Regions from separate parts of the Enterococcus sp. DJ147D b genome, predicted to be linked through region 1. Evidence: riboswitches for the same ligand, from Rfam matches in the RefSeq annotation. Region 1 holds a riboswitch; the other holds the start of a gene.
What was found. A riboswitch is a leader RNA that binds a small molecule or an ion and turns the genes downstream of it on or off. The one in region 1 is predicted to bind magnesium.
Positions count from the first base shown of each region.

Region 1 (10,314 bases):
TGCTTCATTTCTGAAAATGGCATGGGTGTTGAAGATGAAGCAAGATTCATTCAAGAAGATGGTATGATTCATGATGACTATCGAATTGAATTTGTAACCGATCACTTGAAGTATGTGCACCAAGCAATTCAAGAAGGAGCCAATTGTTTAGGATATCATATGTGGACATGTATGGATAACTGGTCTTGGACGAATGCTTACAAAAATCGTTACGGGTTTATTTCCGTTGATTTAGCTAAGGATGGCGAGCGTACGATTAAAAAATCAGGTCATTGGTTCAAACAAGTTTCTGACCAAAATGGATTTGATGCGTAAGAGATATGAATAAAATTTGTTTACATTGTTAAAAATAAAATAAAAACAGTGTTTAAATCACATAAAGATTTAAACACTGTTTTTTTATTAGGGAAAGTGTTATTGATTACAATGAAATTTTACAGGCACGTTGCCTTGTTAATGATAGTTTGCTTATTAAAAAAATAACTTGTTATTTTTTGTTTTTTTTACAGCTTTTTTACCTTTAGGTTTCATTTTTTGTATATAATAGAACAGGTAAATTCAAATAGGAGTGGAAGAAGGTATGAGAAAGAAACGTCCCGTTCTTCTCTTTTGGTTAATTGGTTTTTTCCTTTTACTTACTTTATCTGTAACAATTTCTGGACGAATGACAACAGAAATCGTTCATACAAAAACGGAAAAAATCGTTGCAAGTAAAGAATCAGTAGATAAATTTAGAAAAGAATTCTCAACGTATTGGTGGGAAGACTATAAATTTGAAGCCGACTATGATCAAGGCGAGTTAATGATTTATTTACCAAAAGGAAAAGAAGAAAACCAGTTTACAAATATCGATGATGTTTTAAGTGCAATCTCTTTGAGACAATATCAGTTTAAAGATGAGCGACTCACAGTGTTACTATTGTCAAATTCGGGAGATCAACTAGCCCGATTAAAAAATGGAAAAGTGATAGAAGAATATTCTGACAAGGTAGATAAAACAGTAGTAGCCAGTCGTTTAGCAGAATGGAAAAAAACAAACACGCCAACGAAAACCAGTGATTCAAGTCATCAAAAAACAAAGACAACTGACTCAACAAATACACTAGTATCAACAAATTCATCTGAAAGCGCAGCTACAAGTAATCATCTTTCTGGAACAAGTCAGTAATCAAAAATAGCGAAAAAAGTTGTGACAGCTGTCGCAACTTTTTTTTAGAAAAGAGGGATAAAATGATTTCGTATCTGAAAACTAAAGAGTTAACACAACAACAATTATTTGAGTTATATGAAGACGTTGGCTGGACAGCTTATACGAAAGATATTGAGCAATTGCAGCAAGCAGTTCAACAATCCTTATCTGTTATTACTGCGTGGAAAAAGAACGAACTAGTTGGTTTGATTCGAGTCATTGGCGATGGGTTAACGATTATTTATATCCAAGACCTTCTAGTCAAAAAAGAAGTTCAAAACCAAGGAATCGGTTTTGAATTGATGCAGCAAATATTATTAGAATATCAAACAGTTCGCCAAATAGTCTTGTTGACAGAAGAGGCGCCAGCTATACGTCATTTTTATGAAAAATGTGGGTTTACTTCGGCAGATAAAGGCGATACAGTCGCTTTTATCAATCTATCTTAAACTATAAAAATTTATTAAAAAAAATCATCTTTTAGCTTATTCTCATTTTTGAAGTTCAAAATGTACGAAAAAAGTGAATAGAGAGAAGTGATGGTCGTGACTCCAATCAAAAAGTGGTGTCAAAATCGTTTGTTTATTGTTATTTTAGCAGGTGTATTTTTTTGGTTAAAAACTCTTTTAGCCTACTATGTTGATTTTTCTTTAGGTGTTGAAGGAATTGTCCAAACATTTATTCTATGGATTAATCCAGTTGCAACAACGTTGTTATTATTTGGGCTATCTTTGTATGTGAAGAAAGCGAAAACAGCACTATTTTTGCTATTTTTTGTAGATGTATTGAATACAACTTTATTATATTGCAATATTATTTTTTATCGAGAATTTACTGACTTCATCACAGTTAAATCAGTTCTAGGTTTTTCAAAAGTATCACAAGGACTGTCAGGAAGTTCCTTTTCTTTAATGAAACCTCACGACATTTTGTATTGGTTGGACATTCTGATCTTTCTTGGCTTGCTAATTTGGATAATTGTCAAAAATGTCCCCGTTAAAAGCCAGCCAGTGAGGAAACCAATGGCAATTGCAATAAGCTGTCTTGCTGCGTTTATTTTTTCTGGAAACTTAGCATTGAGTGAAGCGAATCGTCCGCAATTATTACAGAGAACCTTCGATCGCTCTTACATTGTTAAGTATTTAGGTATTGACGCGTACACGATTTACGATGGAATCAAAACCGGAATGACAAGCAGTGTTCGTGCGCATGCAAGTAGTAACGGAATCACTGAGGTCTTAGATTACACGAAAGACCATTATGCGGAACCTGATACAAGTATGTTTGGAATAGCAAAAGGAAAAAATATTATTGTGCTCCATTTGGAAAGCTTTCAACAATTTTTGATCAACATGAAGGTTGATGGAGAAGAAGTGACACCCTTTCTTAATAGTATTTTTGATAATCAAGCAACCATTAGTTTTGATAATTTCTTCCATGAAGTGGGACAAGGAAAAACAAGTGATGCGGAAAATATGCTAGAAACTGGTACATTTGGTCTGCCTCAAGGATCATTGTTTACTGAACTAGGTTCTGATAATGTTTTTCAAGCAGCGCCAGCTATTCTAAAGCAAAGCCAAGGCTACACAAGCGCTGTGTTCCACGGAAATGTTGCTAGTTTTTGGAATCGAGATCATGTGTACAAAAATTTAGGTTATGACAATTTCTTTGACCGTTCTTACTTCGAAGATACAGATGAAACTTTGGGCTATGGTATTTTAGATAAAAATCTATTCAGCGAGTCGGTCGGCTATCTTGAACATTTGCAACAGCCATTTTATACAAAATTCTTATCTGTAACAAACCACACGCCGTATTATACTGATGATAAGAACTTTGATTTTCCAGGATTAAATACTGGTAACAGTACAGTAGATAATTACGTACGCACAGCTCATTATCTTGATCAATCATTGGAACAATTTTTCACTTATTTGAAAGCTTCGGGTATTTATCAAAATTCAATGTTTGTTATTTATGGTGATCATTTTGGAATTTCAAATTCTGATAACAAAGATCTAGCGGCAGCACTGGGCAAAGATGCGAATACTTGGAATGAATTTGATGATGCTCAAATGCAACGTGTTCCACTGATGATTCATATTCCAGGGTATACAAACGGAAAAGTTAGTCACACATATGGTGGAGAGATTGATGTTTTACCAACATTACTTCATTTAGTTGGTGTAGACGATAAAAATTACGTTCATTTTGGGACAGATTTATTGTCTGCTAAACATGATCAGGTCGTTGCGTTTAGAAATGGTAATTTTGTTACTCCAAATTACACTGTTTTGGGGAATAAAACATATGATAATAAATCAGGAGAGATTCTAGATACTGAGGCTCTGGGCATTCAAAAAGAAATCACGAAAGATCAAGAGAAAGTGAAAAAAGCGTTAAGTTTATCGGATAAATTGAATCAAGAAAACTTATTACGTTTTTATGTACCAAATGGATTTACGACGGTGGATCCACAAAAAATCGATTATCAAAAAGAAGCAGAAAAAAACGAAACAATTGAACAGCGAAAAGGAAAAGAATCAACTAGTGTCTATTCCAAAAATGGAAATAAAACGACTAAAAATCTATATCCTAAAATTACAGACTCTACTGTGAATTAAATGGCCAATTTGAACTTCTGAAAAACAAATTTTTGTTTTTCAGAAGTTTTTTTTATGTTTTAATATTTTTCTCCTTTTTTACGTATGTAAATAGTGAACCCAGTACTTTTTTTATTACACGTATCAGAAAAATTGATAAATTTGGTAGCCATTTTTTACCGACAGTACATTAATTTAAGGAGGAACACAGCAATGCATGACGGGAGATTGATTAGAAGCCTACGAATCAGTAAAAAATTAACTCAAGCCGAATTGGCAGAGGGGATTTGTTCGAAAACATCATTAGTAGGACTGGAAAAAGGAACGGTAAGGAAAATTGCATTTACGACTTTACAAGCAATCTTAGCTCGCTTAAATGTGTCTTTAGCAGAGTACGAAGTTTTGCGCCATCGATTAGAAGAGCCAAAGAAAAGTAGAAGAGCGAGACGTTTATTAAGCAAGGTGCAAGAAGAAAATTTCGATCCATATAAGGAAGTGGGAAACAATCGAAAACGATTCAAGCAAACGGGAGATTTGTATTACTTAGTGTTGAATATTCACATGTTTTTAAAAACTGATAGCCAATTGCAAAAAGAATTACAATTTGAATTTTTACGTTACGAATGTAAAAAAATTGAAGACTATTTTATGCGAATACAAGAATACAGTCAGTTTGAGATGACAATTCTAGCTGAGCTACCTTTTTTATTTAGTGAGTCCTTCATCGAAAATAACTACGTGAAAATCAAAAAAAAATTGCGGAATTTTTCTTTAACAAATAATCCTGATCAGTATATGGATTTATTTTTATTAAACTTAACTAATCATTATATTAAGAAAAAACGATTTAAAAAAGCGCGGAATGTCAATGATGATTTATCAAGGAGTCTTGCGGCAAAAGCAAAAAATTTAATTATTTATGAAACATTAATGATGAATTATCAAAAACAGATGATCCTTGTTGGATTGGGCGAGTTAATTGATGAGGACGAGTGCGACCAACTGTTTTCTGTTTTGGAATATAGTTTGGGCAAACAGCAGCGTAAGCAGTTGGAAGAACAGTTTCGCGTACTTTTACCCTGAGAAAAAGGCCGTGTAAGAAATGTCTCGTTCAATAAATAAAAATATAATTTCAGAAATTACTTCTCAGATTCTTGAATAATTTAGATGAGTTTGGAAGGGCTTTTTTTGAAGCACAGTGGATAAAGGTTGTGGCGCAAAGCGCCTAGCTTAAAGTAATAAGGATGTTTTTCTAAAAATAGTTTTTCATGTTTTTATGAAAAGAGGATTTATTGCTAAAGAAGTTGCTTTGGGAATACCGTAGATAAGGTTGAGGCTCTAAGAGCTATCTTTTGAAGTAAGGTAAATGATCAGTAGAAAGAATATTTGGATAACCAGAAAAGGATGGTAATGATTCAAAAAAGATACTTAATAGATTATTTTGACAGATTTTCTTTGAAAAAAGTGGGTTGTTGAATTGCGATGTTCGGGAACTAGTTGGGACAAAAAAGCTAGGAGTGGAATATCCTAGCTTTTGGTAGTGTGTTTTAAGATGGAGAACTGCTACTTTCTAGCAAATCCTTCTGTTCGTATTGATAAGGTGTTGATGGGAAAAATCGAGCAATCTCATTTTTTGAAGCATCACGAGAGTCTGAAGCATGAATGATGTTTGCTGTTCCAGGAAGTGCAAAATCTCCACGAATCGTGCCGGGCATTGCATCTACAGCCTTCGTAGCGCCAACCATTTTTCGGACAATATCAATAACGTCATCACCCTCTAGTACAAGATAAACGACAGGACCAGAGATCATGTAGTCAATCAATTCTTGGAAAAAACTACGACCAGCTAAGTGTTGATAGTGTTCTTTTGCAAGCTCAGGAGTCATTGTTGCTAGTTTCATGTCAACGATTGTTAACCCTTTTTCTTCGAATCGTTGAATAATACGACCAATTAGATGTCGGCGGACACCATCTGGCTTGATAATCACAAGCGTGTGTTCCATAAGATCACTCCTTTTATCCATTACTATAGTTTCATTATAGTAATGAAAAGCTTTTATGACAAATGAAATTCAAAAAAACATAGTTTTTTGTTAAATGATCCAGGAAAATAAATGTGCTTCATTTGTGAAAAAGCAAAAAATTTGAAAATAAATTTGACATTTCTGTCAATCGTTGTTACAGTAACCACTGGAAAACTAAATAAGATTTGTTAGGTGAGGCTCCTATACAAACACAGGCTACTGCCCAAAAATGTCGAGAGACGCCAATGGGTAGAACAGGAATTGTCGATCTAAGGCTTTTCATAAGGTAGCTAAAGGCAAAGGTATTTGCTTTTTACGTTGTATAGTGTCAAAACTCAACGATGAGATCGAAATAGCTTCTTTTTGCTGTGCTTATTTCAACCTTTCGCTGAGTTTTTGGCGAAAGGTTTTTTGTTGTCAACCTAACAGCTTAAATGTTAGTAATCCAAAAATTAAGGGAGCTGATTTTTGTTGGGACATTGATGTGGCAAGTACGAGCAGATTTTTGTAAAGAAAAAGAACAGATTTATGAAAGCGTAAGGGAGATGAGAACAAATGGATGACAGTTTACCGAAACCAAAGGGACAAGAGAAAAGTAACAGTTTGCTGAAACTATTATCTATCTGTTTTCAGCTCACTTATGTAAAAATGCTTCTCTCTTGACCCGAAAAATAGGAAAAACAGTACAGTAAATGTCTGTTTTTCTGATACAAGGGAGAGATTGACAATGGAAAAAAAGAAAGATACGCAAAAATTATATGCAAGTTTTGCACAAAAAAGCGAACGTGCATTATTCGACTTATTCCATAGCAGCGAAAAAGGAATGGGTACAGAACAAATTGAACAATCAAAAGAACTCTACGGAGATAATACGATTTCATATGGAAAGAAAACACCTTTTTTAATTGAAGTATTGAAAGCTTATATTACACCATTTACTTTAGTACTAATTGCTTTAGGGATTATTTCGTTTATTACAGAATATTTATTACCAGCTCCAGGTGAGAAGGATTTATTCGGCGTAATTATTATTTTTAGTATGGTAATTGTGAGTGGGACAATGACCTTGATTCAGTCAGTTCGTTCAAATCAAGCAGCTGAGAAATTAAAATCATTAGTAAAAGTGACAGCCGCTGTCAAGCGACAAGGTAAATACCAAGAGATTCCAATGGAAGAAATCGTTTGTGGTGACTTGGTACGATTATCTGCGGGTGATATGATTCCTGCAGACATGCGATTACTCTCTGCAAAAGATTTATTTATTTCTCAAGCAGCTTTGACAGGCGAAAGTTATCCTGTCGAAAAAAATGCGTTAGTTGCAACGGACGGGAGTAAAAATGAAACAAGTTATGAAAATCTAGCGTTTATGGGAAGTAATGTAATTAGTGGAAGTGCCACAGGAATTATCGTAGCCGTGGGAAACCAAACGTTGTTTGGTCATGTAGCACAAACGTTATCTGAAAAACCAATCAAATCAAATTTTGAATTGGGTATCCACAAAACATCAATGCTATTGATTAAGTTTATGGCATTGATGGCCCCAACTGTGATTGTCATCAATGGATTGACTAAAGGAGATTGGCTAGAAGCGTTCTTATTTGGACTATCTGTTGCAGTTGGTTTAACACCAGAGATGTTGCCAATGATCGTGACAACCAATTTGGTTAAGGGCGCTAGCGTGATGGCAAAAAAAGGAACAGTTATCAAAAATTTGAGTGCAATTCAAAACTTTGGCGCGATCGATATTTTATGTACAGATAAAACAGGAACATTAACTCAAGATAAAATTATCTTAGAATATCACATGAATTGTGAAGGTGCTGAAGACGACCGAGTGTTGCGTCATGCATATTTAAATAGTTATTATCAAACGGGTTTGAAAAATTTGCTTGATGTCGCAATTATTGATGAAGCTGAAGAAACACTTGATACAACCAATACTCGTTACAGAAAAATAGATGAAATCCCATTCGATTTTGAACGTCGTCGAATGAGTGTTGTTGTAGAAGATATAACAGGCAAGACACAGATGATTACCAAAGGCGCGATTGAAGAAATGTTGAGTATTTCTAAATTTATCGATTTAGAAGGAGACGTTACACCTTTAACGAAGGAAAGAAAACAGGAAGTTTTGGAAAAGGTAACAGCTCTTAATGAAGATGGATTACGCGTAATTGGTGTGGCACAAAAAACAAATCCAAGTGTAGTTGGAGAATTCTCGGTTAAAGATGAATCAGATATGGTGTTGATTGGTTACTTAGCATTCCTTGACCCACCAAAAGAAACAACGAAACAAGCACTACAAGCATTGAAGGATCACGGAGTAGCTGTTAAAGTGTTAACTGGAGATAACGAACTAGTAACACGCTCTGTTTGTCGCCAAGTTGGTTTAGAAATCGATGAGCTAATTACCGGTGAAAAAATTGCTTCTATGGATGATCACCAACTTTCACAAGTCGTTGATGAAAATGATGTTTTTGTAAAACTAAACCCACAACAAAAAGCACGCTTAACTACAGCGCTTAGAAATAATGGACACACAGTTGGGTTCTTGGGAGATGGCATCAATGACGCCCCTGCGATGAAAGTAGCAGATATTGGTATTTCAGTTGATACAGCTGTTGATATTGCAAAAGAATCAGCAGATGTCATCTTATTAGAAAAAGACTTGATGATTTTAGAACGTGGACTTTTAGCTGGTCGCGAAACATTTGGTAATATTATGAAGTATATCAAAGCGACGGCTAGCTCAAATTTTGGAAATATGTTTTCTGTTTTGATTGCTAGCACCTTTTTGCCATTCTTACCAATGTTACCTTTACAAATTTTATTCTTGAATTTAATCTATGATGTTTCTTGTATTTCATTACCATGGGATAAAATGGATCCTGAATATTTAGTAAAACCTAAAAAATGGGAAGCTTCAAGTATTGGCAAGTTCATGGTGTATTTTGGTCCAACAAGTTCTGTCTTTGATATCACAACGTATTTATTGATGTATTTTGTTATTTGTCCAGCAGTTGTTGGAGGAGATTTCCATACATTGAATGGCGCACAACAAGTAGTATTCATCGCCTTGTTCCATGCAGGTTGGTTTGTGGAGTCACTTTGGTCACAAACTTTAGTATTACATGCGTTACGTACACCAAAATTACCGTTTATCCAAAGCAACGCAACTTTTGCTATGACAGCAATCACTACGTTAGGAATTGTCGTGGGTTCAGTTTTGCCATTCACAAGTTTTGGCGCAGAATTAGGTTTGATGCCATTACCAGGTAGTTATTGGATTTGGTTAATCGTAACTGTCTTAGCTTACTTAACACTGGTTACGGTAGTTAAGAAATATTATATCCATAAATTTGGCGAATTGTTGTAATTCAAAAATTAAGAAAAGCACAAGCATGTGGAACAGTTTTTCTCAAGAAAAATTTCTACAACTGCTTGTGTTTTTTTAATTTCAATCAAGTTACAAAACGTTACTGGAATGTATCATTTTTAAAATTCCCTTAAGACGAGTATATTTTTTTGTTAAAATAAAAGTTAGTTGATACATACATCAAATAAAAATACGCGGGAAAAAGGAGAAAAAATGAAAAAAACAAATTTTTTACTTAGTGTAATAGTACTAGGCGGAATCGTTTCAACTGCTACTCCTGTGAGTTTTGCAGATGAAACTGGAGTGAGCGATGAAACAGTCGTTCAATCAACAATTAACACATATGAGGATGCGATTGCTACAACTGAGACACAAAACAGCACAGCCACAACTCAAACAAGTCCTATCACAGGTACCACTGAATCAACTACTGTGGAATCAAGTGAAGTAGTTGATTCCACAGTGGAAGAAACAACACCCGAATCAGAAGAACCATCTACTGAAACACCAGAAGCTACGGAAACGGTGGAGAATCAGTTGGATAATGGAGAGGTACTTGTTCACACCACTCAAACAGATCTTTCGCAATTTGAAGTTTCTGTTGCTTCACGCTTTGCACGTTCATCATCAACTACACAACAGCAATTCATTGATAGCATAGCACCTTCTGCAAGAACGCTAGCAAGCCAAAATGATTTGTATGCTTCTGTTATGATTGCTCAAGCGATTGTGGAAAGTGGTTGGGGAAAGAGTCAATTAGCTTCGGCACCAAATTATAATTTATTTGGAATCAAAGGTAGCTATAATGGGCAATCTGTTACCTTTCCAACAGCGGAGTTTGTGAACGGTCAGTGGATTACAGTAAATGCTGCATTTAGAAAATATCCATCCTACAAACAATCATTAGAAGATAATGTTCATATTTTAAAAACAACTTCTTTCCAAGCAGGAACTTATTATTATTCTGGTGCGTGGAAAAGCAATACAAAATCTTACAAAGATGCGACTGCTTGGTTAACAGGACGTTACGCGACAGCACCAAATTATGCGTCCACTTTGAACAACGTGATTGAAACATACAATTTAACGCAATATGATGAAAACCAAGCACAAGTTACTACC
Region 1 is NZ_CM177104.1:438,823-449,136, forward strand. It holds gene AC4BD1_RS02160 (glycoside hydrolase family 1 protein) at 1-315, shown strand, start outside; gene AC4BD1_RS02165 (hypothetical protein) at 581-1,168, shown strand; gene AC4BD1_RS02170 (GNAT family N-acetyltransferase) at 1,231-1,638, shown strand; gene AC4BD1_RS02175 (sulfatase-like hydrolase/transferase) at 1,735-3,813, shown strand; gene AC4BD1_RS02180 (helix-turn-helix domain-containing protein) at 4,006-4,875, shown strand; gene ndk (nucleoside-diphosphate kinase) at 5,340-5,795, opposite strand; M-box (ykoK) riboswitch at 5,994-6,170, shown strand; gene mgtA (magnesium-translocating P-type ATPase) at 6,544-9,192, shown strand; gene AC4BD1_RS02195 (glycoside hydrolase family 73 protein) at 9,406-10,314, shown strand, end outside.

Region 2 (10,314 bases), 750 kb from region 1:
ATGCTGAAAAAAAATTATGTTTTTGAAAATTACCCGACGGATTTTTGGTTTTGGCCGATTTTAGTGGCAATACTTGCGGCACTTTTTGCAACTGTTGTATCTACTATTTATATCTTGGTTAAAGATTTACGGGAAAAACCCATGGCGCTTTTGATGCCTAAAGCACCAAAACCTGGAAAAAGAATTTTGTTAGAATACATTACACCTTTATGGAGCCGATTGAGTTTTAATCAAAAAGTGACGTACAGAAATCTTTTTCGCTATAAAGCTCGAGCAATTTTGACGATTCTTGGGATAGCAGGCTGTATGGGCTTAATGGTAGCTGGGTTCGGGTTACAAGATTCCATTGGTGGGGTGGTGGATGTTCAGTTTAAGCAATTGAATCACTTTCAAGGAATCGTTACGGTGAAAGATGAGGGAGATGCCCAAAAAGCGAATGAAGTGCTGAGGGCTCATGACCAAGTCAAAGGTAGTATGAATGTTTTTGCTGATCAAGTGAAATTCAAAAAAGATGGGGTCAGTGATTTAAGTGCATCGTTGTATGCTTTTAAGGATACGGATCGTGCTAAAGATTATTTCACTTTGAAAAAAACAGACAAAAAAACAACCGTAGAGATCCCCAATGGTGGAGCAGTTGTCACGGAAGGTGTAGCGAAAGCTTACAACGCGAAGGTCGGAAGTAATCTGACGATTCAAGATAATGAGGGTAAAAAAGTAAAAATAAAGATTAGTGGAATCGTTGAAAATTACTTAGGTAATACAATTTATATGGATCAAAACTACTATCAACAAGTCATGGATAAAGATTTCACTGAAAATACGATCATCTTCAAAAGTCATGAAATGTCTTCTCAAGATGAAACGAAATTAGCGAATCAATTACAAGCTACCAATCAAGTGACAACAACGACTTTTATGAGTACTCAAGCAAGTAAACAAGCTTTTGCTAGTGATAATTTACGTCCAGTCGTTTTGATTTTTATTGTTTTATCAGGCACGTTAGCCTTTGTTGTTTTATTTAATCTGACGAATATCAATGTATCAGAGCGGGAACGAGAATTAGCGACAATCAAAGTTTTAGGATTCTTTGACGGAGAGGTCACGATGTATATCATTCGGGAAAACGTCATTTTTACTTTGGTAGGGATCTTATTGGGCTGTGGTATTGGTAAGGTCTTGACATGGTTCATTATTACGATGGCTAGCGCCGACAATATGGCTTTTCCACTTTTGATTCCGAAAATGGGCTATTTAGTTTCAGGTGCTTTGACGATTATTTTTTCTGCTATCGTGATGTTCATCACGCACAAAAAGTTAAAAGAAATTGATATGATTAGTGCTTTGAAATCGAATGAGTAAAACAAAAAAGTTTTGTCTGTCACTGTTAAGTGCCTGACAAAACTTTTTTACGTTAGAGTTGAATGTACTGACCTAGTTCTTAAAAAGAGTACAAGATTAGCTAGTCTGATGGCGAGGTAAGAATAGACCTGTGTCTTTTTACATAAACAGATTTTTCAACAAACTGCTCTATCATTATTTACTCTCACTTCTGAATTTGGCTTATTTTTGGCCAAATATAAATTTTTTCTAAATGATTTCATAAGCAACTCTAAAGAAGATTCGGTTTTTTACGATTTATTTTGATATTCTTCGAGAAAAAAAGTAATATTTTTATGAAATTAAATATAAGTAAACTTGTTAGGTGAGGCTCCTAAACAAACACAGGCTATTGCGCAGAAACGTCGAAAGACGCCAATGTGTAAAATAGGAATTGTCGGATTAAGGCTTTTCATAAAATAGCTAAGAGTAATTCTTTACGTTGTTTAGTGCTAAAACTCAGACGATGAGATTAATTGTGTGGGACACCAGATTTGTTAGTTTTTTTGCTAACGTTTGGTGTCCTTTTTTTAAGGCTATTTACTGTTTCTCTCCCGTCTTAAACAGGTGCTTAAAAAGGGGAGAGAACATTGTGAGAAAAAGAAAATCGATCGACTGGCTATTATTATTACCATATTTAGGCGTAAGCGTAGTCGGTCTCTTACTTGTGTTCAGCGCAAGTTCGTACAGACTGACAGTTGAGGGTCAGAATGCATTATCGCTGTTTTATAAGCAAGCCATTTTTATAGGAATGAGTTGGTTTGTGATTGCTGGCATTTATCGGCTAAAAAAGAAAATTTTATTAAAAGGATTCCTTGCCAAAAGTCTGCTGGGTTTGGGAATCGTTAGTTTGATTTTGGTTTATGTCATTGGTGTAAATATCAACGGTGCACAACGATGGGTTTCGTTAGTTGGTATTCAATTTCAGCCTTCTGAAATAACAAACGTTGCATTGATTCTTTATCTAGCGTATTTTTTTCGGGTGGAACGAAGGAAGAAGGAAATGTGGGTACCTTATGCTCTTGTTTTATTTAGTGGGTTGCTGATTTTATTTCAACCGAAAGTGACAGGTGCAATCATTCTTTGGGGAATCGCACTAGTCATCATTACGACAGCACAGTTGCCTTATCAGTTTTCAATTGCCATTTTTTTCGCAACCATTGCAGGAGTTGCTGTGGTAGGAGGAACAATCCTTTTTCTAGGTAATCATGATCTTTTGCCAAATTTATTCATGCATACCTATGACCGTATTCAGTTAGTGAGAGATCCTTTTTTAGATCCTTATGGAAAAGGATTTCAGATGAGTCATTCCTATTATGCGTTATATAATGGTGGTTTTTTTGGCCGCGGGTTAGGAAATAGTATTACAAAAAAAGGATATTTACCAGTAGCAGAAACAGATTTTATTTATTCGATTTTAGTAGAAGAATTGGGAATTATCGTCGGACTAATCGTGTTAGCACTTCTTTTTTTAATCATTCTTCGATTATTTATGTTAGCTGCAAAAGAAACTAGTCAACAAATTAGCCTGATTTATTTTGGTGTCGGGACTTTGTTGCTCTTACAAACAAGTATTAATATTGCAAGTATCTTAGGAATGATTCCAATGACGGGAATTCCATTACCATTCATCAGTTATGGAGGAACAAGTTATTTGTTCTTATCGATTGCTTTAGGAATCTGTCTAAAATTCTCTTCGGAGGTAAGCGTAAATGGTCAAACGTTTGAGCAATGAGTTAAATTATTCTCTGTTTTTGCCAATTTTCCTTTTTTATTTGATGAGTATCGGAGTGCAAGCAAAAGCTGCTGATTTGGATGGGGTCGATGTTAGGCATATTGTCTTCAAACAAACGATTTTTTGTCTAGTTTCATTTATCTTGCTAGTTGCGACTAGTAGAATTCCTGCAGCAACTTTACTAAGATATGCACCAATTTTGTATGTGCTGTCACTGGGATTGATGGCTCTCTTATATTGGTTTTATGATCCATCAATGTATGTTTTAACAAACACAAAACGGTGGTTGCGAATCGGCTCATTTTCTTTCCAGCCTTCTGAGTTGATGAAACTAAGTTTTATTCTTTTTATGGTACGTCTGACAGTTCGTTTTGAAATGGAATGGCCTCAAAAAAAATTAGCAAGAGATTTGAAAAGTGACTTAGGTTATTTAAGAAAAATTGTCATGTACAGTTTACCTACCTTTTTGTTGATGTTTCTGCAGCGAGACTTTGGGACAAGTTTAGTTTTTATTGCGATTCTAGGTGCGCTGTTTATTATTGCTGGGGTACATTGGAAAATCTTGACGATCATCACAAGCATCGGTGCAATGTTAGGTGGTACATTGTTAGTTCTGGTGTTCAGCGAATGGGGAAACAAGTTGCTCTACTCTTTACATTTTAAGACCTATCAATTAGATCGTGTTCGCGCGTGGATCGATCCATTTCAATATCGTGACACGATTGCGTATCAGCAAGTTCAAAGTCTTTATGCAATTGGTAGCGGGGGATTATTTGGACGTGGGATTAGCGGGATCTCTGTGTATGTGCCAGTTCGAGAATCAGATATGATCTTTACCGTAGTTGGTGAGGGCTTTGGCTTTATGGGCGCAGCATTTGTTATTTTTCTATATTTTTATTTGTTTTATCAAATACTTTCTGCAGCGCTGAAGACAAATAACAAAGCGAATCTGTATCTTGCAGTAGCGTTTGTTTTTGGGCTGATGTTTCAAATTTTTGAAAATATTGGTGCAGCAATTGGCATATTGCCACTAACCGGTATTCCATTACCCTTTTTAAGTCAAGGAGGTACTTCACTGATTGTGTTAGGAATTGGGTTAGGTGTCACGATGGGATTCAAGAAAAAATAGCTTGTTATGAACAAAATAAAAGAATAAAAAGTGAGGATACTTTATGCGAAAGAAATTGTTTTTGAACAGTACTGCTGCTTTGTTCTTACTACTCGTAGTTACAAGTGGTGTTATGACGGATGCGCCATGGCTTCATCATGTGGATCAAATTTTCATCCAACATCGGTTACCCGATAATGCCTATATAACTGTTTTGATAGGTTTGGTAGCGAAGGTAGCAACGATTGGTACAATGTTACTTATTTTTGGCGTAATAGCAATTTTTTTACTAAGAAAGAATCGAAAATCTTTAGCAATTTGGTGTTTGGGGAATCTCCTATTTGTTAGTGGTATTGGCTATGTCTTAAAGCATTTGATCCAACGAACACGCCCAGATCAATTGCAATATCTTGCACGTTCGTCCTACAGTTTTCCAAGTGGGCACTCCGTATTGATCATGACATTTGTTTGTTCCATGGTTGTGATTTATGCTTTCAGCAATCAAAAGATTTCTTTACCAATCAAACTGGTTTTCTGTTTCTTATTAGCTGTGATTGCTGGTGGTCGCATTTACTTAGGTGTCCATTATTTCAGTGATGTTTTTACTGGATTGTTGCTTGGGTATGGGACGACTTTTGGAACAGCTGGTCTTTTTTATCCACACTTACGACAAGAAACATTCACTATTCTGCAAACTAGAAAAAGTCGTTTTTCAACAGGACAAAAAGTTTTACTAAGTTTAGTTACTGTGCTTGTTATCATTGTTTCTGGTTTGAGTGTTTTTGCTTTGCGCTTTTACCACAGTAGTCAAAAAATGGCAGATTCAATGTATTCACCCGTTGAACGAAAAGGAAATACGAAAGCGCCGGAAGCTTCAGAACCAATGAGCATTTTACTATTGGGCATTGCAAATGATTCAAAAAGAAAAACGGACTACAGAGCAAACACGATTATGGTGGCAACTTTGAATAATCAGACGAAGAAAACAACTTTAGTAAGTATTCCACGAGATTCGTTTGTAGAAATCGTTGGGGCAGATTACGAAGATAAAATCAATCACGCACATTCGATTGGTGGGCCAGAAATGATTATGAATACTGTTGAAACATTTTTAGATATCCCAATTCATCATTATGTGTCGGTCAATATGGACGGGTTGCAGACACTGGTAGACGCAGTAGGTGGAGTCACTGTAGATAATGATTTTGCTTTTTCAGCTGAAGGAATTGATTTTCCAAAAGGGAAGCAACATTTGGATGGTTGGGAAGCATTACAATATTCGCGAATGCGTTATGAAGATCCTAAAGGTGATTATGGTCGTCAAGGTAGACAACGAGAAGTAATGGAATTGCTAATAGATAAAATGCTATCAACGAAAAGTGTTTTTAGTTATCAGAAAATTATGGATGGCATTGGAGAGAATGGGAAGACGGATCTGACCTTCGACCAAATGCAAAAAATCTTAACAGGTTATTATTCTTGTTTAACAACTATTGACAGTGAACAAGTCCAAGGTGAAGGTTTTACGGGAGATGGAATTACTGGACAAGATGGAATATCTTACCAAAGAATACCGGTAGAAGAAGTTCAAAGAGTGAAAGATTTATTGCATAAACAACTACACTTGTGACGAAGGAGCCTAGTCAGGAGACAAATTAAAAACGAATACGCGGTGTATTAGGAACAAATAATTAATTGAAGAGATAAAATTTATTCACGTATAAAACACATAAAGACCTATCTATAAATTGGGTAGGTCCTTTATGCGTTTTATACGAAACCTAGATTTTGTGCTCAATGATTAAAAATATAGTACCAAATAAGTTTCAATCAATAAATCTGCTTGAAGTATCAGAGCAGAACGAGAAGTAATATCATAATTTTCATACTTTGTTATGCCAACGCCGGCGACATAGAGTGTGGAAGCCCCATGAATTTTTGCGCAATGTCTGTTAATTTATCTAAATCAGTGCCAGTTATCACCGCATCCAAATAAGATCGATAACGTTCAGCCTGGTGGAGAGATGATGGTCTAACTGATTTGATTGGTGATTCTTGTGGTATCATAAAGAAAAACAAACATTCATAAGGAGAAATAATGGTTACTATTAAACAGATTGCTAAAGAATCCGGAGTCTCGAAGAGTACGGTTTCTCGTTATTTGAATAAAGGATACGTGAGTGAAGCAACGGCAGAAAAAATCGAAAAAATTATCAACAAATATAATTATTCGCCTAATGAGTTTGCTCGTAATCTAAAGAGCCAAAAAAGCAATTTCATCGGAGTGATTTCTCCCCGACTAACTTCGCCATCCATCATGGCAATTTTGAATGGAATTGATGAAGTTGCAAGAAAAAATGGGTTTCAAATGTTGATTTCTAATACCGAATTGGAAATCAAACGTGAGATTGAGAATATCTACAGTTTAGTGCAAAACAAAGTAGCTGGTATTATTTTATTGGCAACGGAAATTACGGAAGAACATATCAAAGTAGCGAATTCAATCGATGTGCCAATCTTGTTTGTCGGGCAATCGAATGAAGCAGTCTATTCCGTAGATCATGATAATTATCAAGCAGGTGTGAATCTTGCGCAAACTTTGCTGGAATATGGGCATAAAGAAGTAGTATATATTGGTGTGCCAGAAAATGATTTATCAGTTGGAATCAATCGAAAACAAGGGGTTGTGACCACTTTTCTTGATAAGGGAATCACACCACAGATTGTTTCTTCAACTTTTTATCCAGAAGATAATTATCAGTTAGGATTAGAATTACTACCTCAAAGTAATGCTAGTTTGGTTATCTGCGCGACAGATAGTATGGCGATGGGGGTAATTAAAGCTGCAAACCAATTGAATATTGCTATTGGTACCGAACTTTCGATTGCTGGATTTGGTGGTTATTCTTTTGGCGAGTATCTCTATCCACCGTTAACGACAGTTGACTTTCACCATCAATTTGTCGGTGAGAAGGCAGCGTACTTGATGACTGAGCTTTTAAAAGGAAATGAGGTTGATCGACGAACAATCATTGATACGACAATGATTATCAGAAATAGCGTATGTGCTGTCAAAAAATAGTTGACAGCGCATACATTTGCGTGTTACGCTGACCTTGTCAATAGGGGAACGGTTCCACAAGGCTATGAGGTTTTATTTTATTATTTTTTTAAGTAAAAATGGGAACGGTTCCACAAAAGATGAGGAGGAAGAACAAAATGGAAAATCGAGAGATTGCAACAGAAGTAATTAATGCCGTTGGTGGTACAGAAAACATTCGAAGCGTTGCGCATTGCGCGACTCGACTACGATTGATGGTCAACGATGAAAGTAAGATTGATAAAAAAAAGGTAGAAGATATTCCTAAAGTGAAAGGTGCATTTTTTAACTCTGGTCAATATCAGATTATTTTTGGAACGGGGACTGTGAATAAAATTTATGACGAAGTTGTTGGCTTAGGTGCTAACGAGTCTTCCACAACTGAAATGAAATCAGAGGCAGCTAAAAATGCGAATCCTTTTCAACGAATAGTGCGTACGTTTGGGGATGTCTTCGTGCCGATTATTCCAGTCTTAGTTGCAACGGGTCTGTTTATGGGGCTTCGCGGATTGATTACTCAACCACAAATTTTGCAACTGTTTGGTATGACACCTGATGCAATCAATTCGGACTTTCTTTTATACACGCAAGTTTTAACCGATACAGCGTTTGCCTTTCTCCCAGCTTTAGTCGCTTGGTCAACATTTAAAGTTTTTGGAGGTAGTCCAATTATCGGGATTGTTTTAGGATTAATGTTAGTTAATCCTGCTTTACCAAACGCTTATGCAGTAGCTTCCGGCGATGCTACACCAATTATGTTGTTGAATTTTATTCCGATTGTAGGCTATCAGGGAACTGTTTTACCAGCGTTTATTGCCGGTATCTTGGGTTCAAAATTGGAAAAAAGATTGCATAAGTCAGTACCAGATACGTTTGATTTATTAGTTACACCTTTTGTTACATTGTTAGTCATGAGCTTACTATCCTTGATGGTGATTGGACCAATTTTCCACTCTTTTGAAACAGTGGTCTTGAATGGAACAGAATTTGTCTTAGCTTTACCATTTGGTTTAGCTGGTTTGATTATTGGCTTTTTGAATCAGCTAGTCGTCGTAACTGGTGTACATCACATCTTTAATTTCTTAGAAGTTCAGCTTTTGGCAAATACTGGTGTGAACCCGTTTAATGCAATTATTACTTGTTCTATTGCAGCACAAGGTGGCGCCACTTTAGCTGTTGGCTTCAAAACGAAATCGAAAAAATTAAAGGCATTATGTTTTCCATCTGCCTTATCAGCTTTCTTAGGCATAACAGAACCAGCAATCTTCGGGGTAAACTTACGTTATGTAAAACCTTTTATCATGGGGTTGATTGGTGGTGCTGTGGGTGGATTTGCAGCTAGTTTGCTACAATTAGCTGGAACTGGAATGGCAATTACAGTTATTCCTGGAACGTTGCTTTATTTAAACGGTCAATTATTACCTTATTTATTTGTAAATATCTTAGCAATCGGTGTAGCTTTTGTCTTGACGTACTTGTTCGGCTACCAAGAAAAAATGGAAGAAGAGCTGGGACAAGCATAAACAATTGGCTTTAGTAAGGAAGTGAAAGTTAGATGTTAGATGGTAAAGGAAAAGACAGTCGTTACCCATTGAGTTTTCATTGTACACCAGAAGAAGGGCTACTAAATGATCCAAATGGATTGATTGAATACCAAGGAGCGTATCATCTCTTTTATCAATGGAATTCCAAAGACTGCACTCATGATTATAAATCCTGGGGACATGTCGTTTCTCAGGACATGGTTCACTGGAAACGTTTGCCGGCAGCGTTGATTCCTAGCGAGTCTTATGACAAAGACGGAATTTATTCTGGATCAGCAATTGAAAAGGATGGCAAATTGTACTTGTTCTATACTGGAAATGTAATTAATCCTGATGAAAGTCGAAGTAGTTTTCAGTGTTGGGCAGTTTCAGAAAACGGTGTCGATTTTAAGAAATTAGGCCCACTTTTTGAACATCCTCAGGGGTATACACGCCATGTGCGTGATCCAAAAGTCTGGTTTGATAAAAAAACACATCAATGGCGTTTAGTGCTTGGAGCACAAACCTTAGCAGAACAAGGCACAATTCTCTGTTACTCGTCCACTGACTTTAAACAATGGCAGTTTGATGGTGAGCTTTTTGATCCAAGTGAAATGGACAAAATCTCTCAGCGAGGCTATATGTGGGAATGTCCCGATCTTTTCCAGGTGGATGGTCAAGATCTCTTGCTTTATTCGCCACAAGGATTAACCCCAGAGAGAGAACAGTATCAAAATATTTATCAAACGGTCTATTTGCCACTGACGAAAGAATGGCAGATTGTATCAGAACATGGATTGACAGAAATGGATTGGGGATTTGAATTTTATGCGCCTCAAACGTTTGAAACGACTGATGGGCGACGCATACTCTATGGTTGGATGGGTGTAATGCCACCTGAAAAGGAACAAGCACAACCAACAGTTGCAGAAAAGTGGGTGCATTGTTTAACGATTCCTCGTGAAGTAAACTTCCATGAGGGGCGACTTTGTCAAAAGCCTGTCCGAGAATTACAGCAGTTGCGTGGAAAACAGTCTTCTTTTGAGTTGATGGAAGACTGGGAATCTCCCTTGGCAGAATTTGGTTCAGAAATATGTCTAATATTTGATTCTCCGGTCAAAGAATTTCAATTTGAAGTCACAACAGGTTTCTCGTTAAAGTTTGATGATCAGACAGCGAGGCTCGTATTGAGTCGAATAAATTGGGAGGATGGTAAAAAGGAATCTCGATGCTACCATTTAACTGAACCATTGAGAGAAATACAGCTGATGATTGATGGGTCAGCCGTAGAAATTTTTGTAAACCATGGAGTAGCAGTAGCTTCAGCAAGGTTTTTCGCATCTGCAAAACCACAGCTTAAATACAATGGTAAGAATCAAGGACGGGGCGTACATTTCAGCTTGCGTGATTGTCGTTAAAAGAAAAACCACCATTTTTTTGGTGGTTTTTTGTGTCGATTTGAGACATTCTT
Region 2 is NZ_CM177104.1:1,190,592-1,200,905, forward strand. It holds gene AC4BD1_RS05720 (ABC transporter permease) at 1-1,359, shown strand, start outside; M-box (ykoK) riboswitch at 1,688-1,855, shown strand; gene AC4BD1_RS05725 (FtsW/RodA/SpoVE family cell cycle protein) at 1,970-3,112, shown strand; gene AC4BD1_RS05730 (FtsW/RodA/SpoVE family cell cycle protein) at 3,090-4,241, shown strand; gene AC4BD1_RS05735 (phosphatase PAP2/LCP family protein) at 4,285-5,850, shown strand; gene AC4BD1_RS05740 (LacI family DNA-binding transcriptional regulator) at 6,319-7,302, shown strand; partial or broken gene AC4BD1_RS05745 (sucrose-specific PTS transporter subunit IIBC) at 7,440-8,816, shown strand; gene AC4BD1_RS05750 (glycoside hydrolase family 32 protein) at 8,876-10,261, shown strand.
Region 2: linked by a shared signal. The riboswitch ahead of AC4BD1_RS05725 (FtsW/RodA/SpoVE family cell cycle protein) and the one ahead of mgtA (magnesium-translocating P-type ATPase) in region 1 are both predicted to bind magnesium.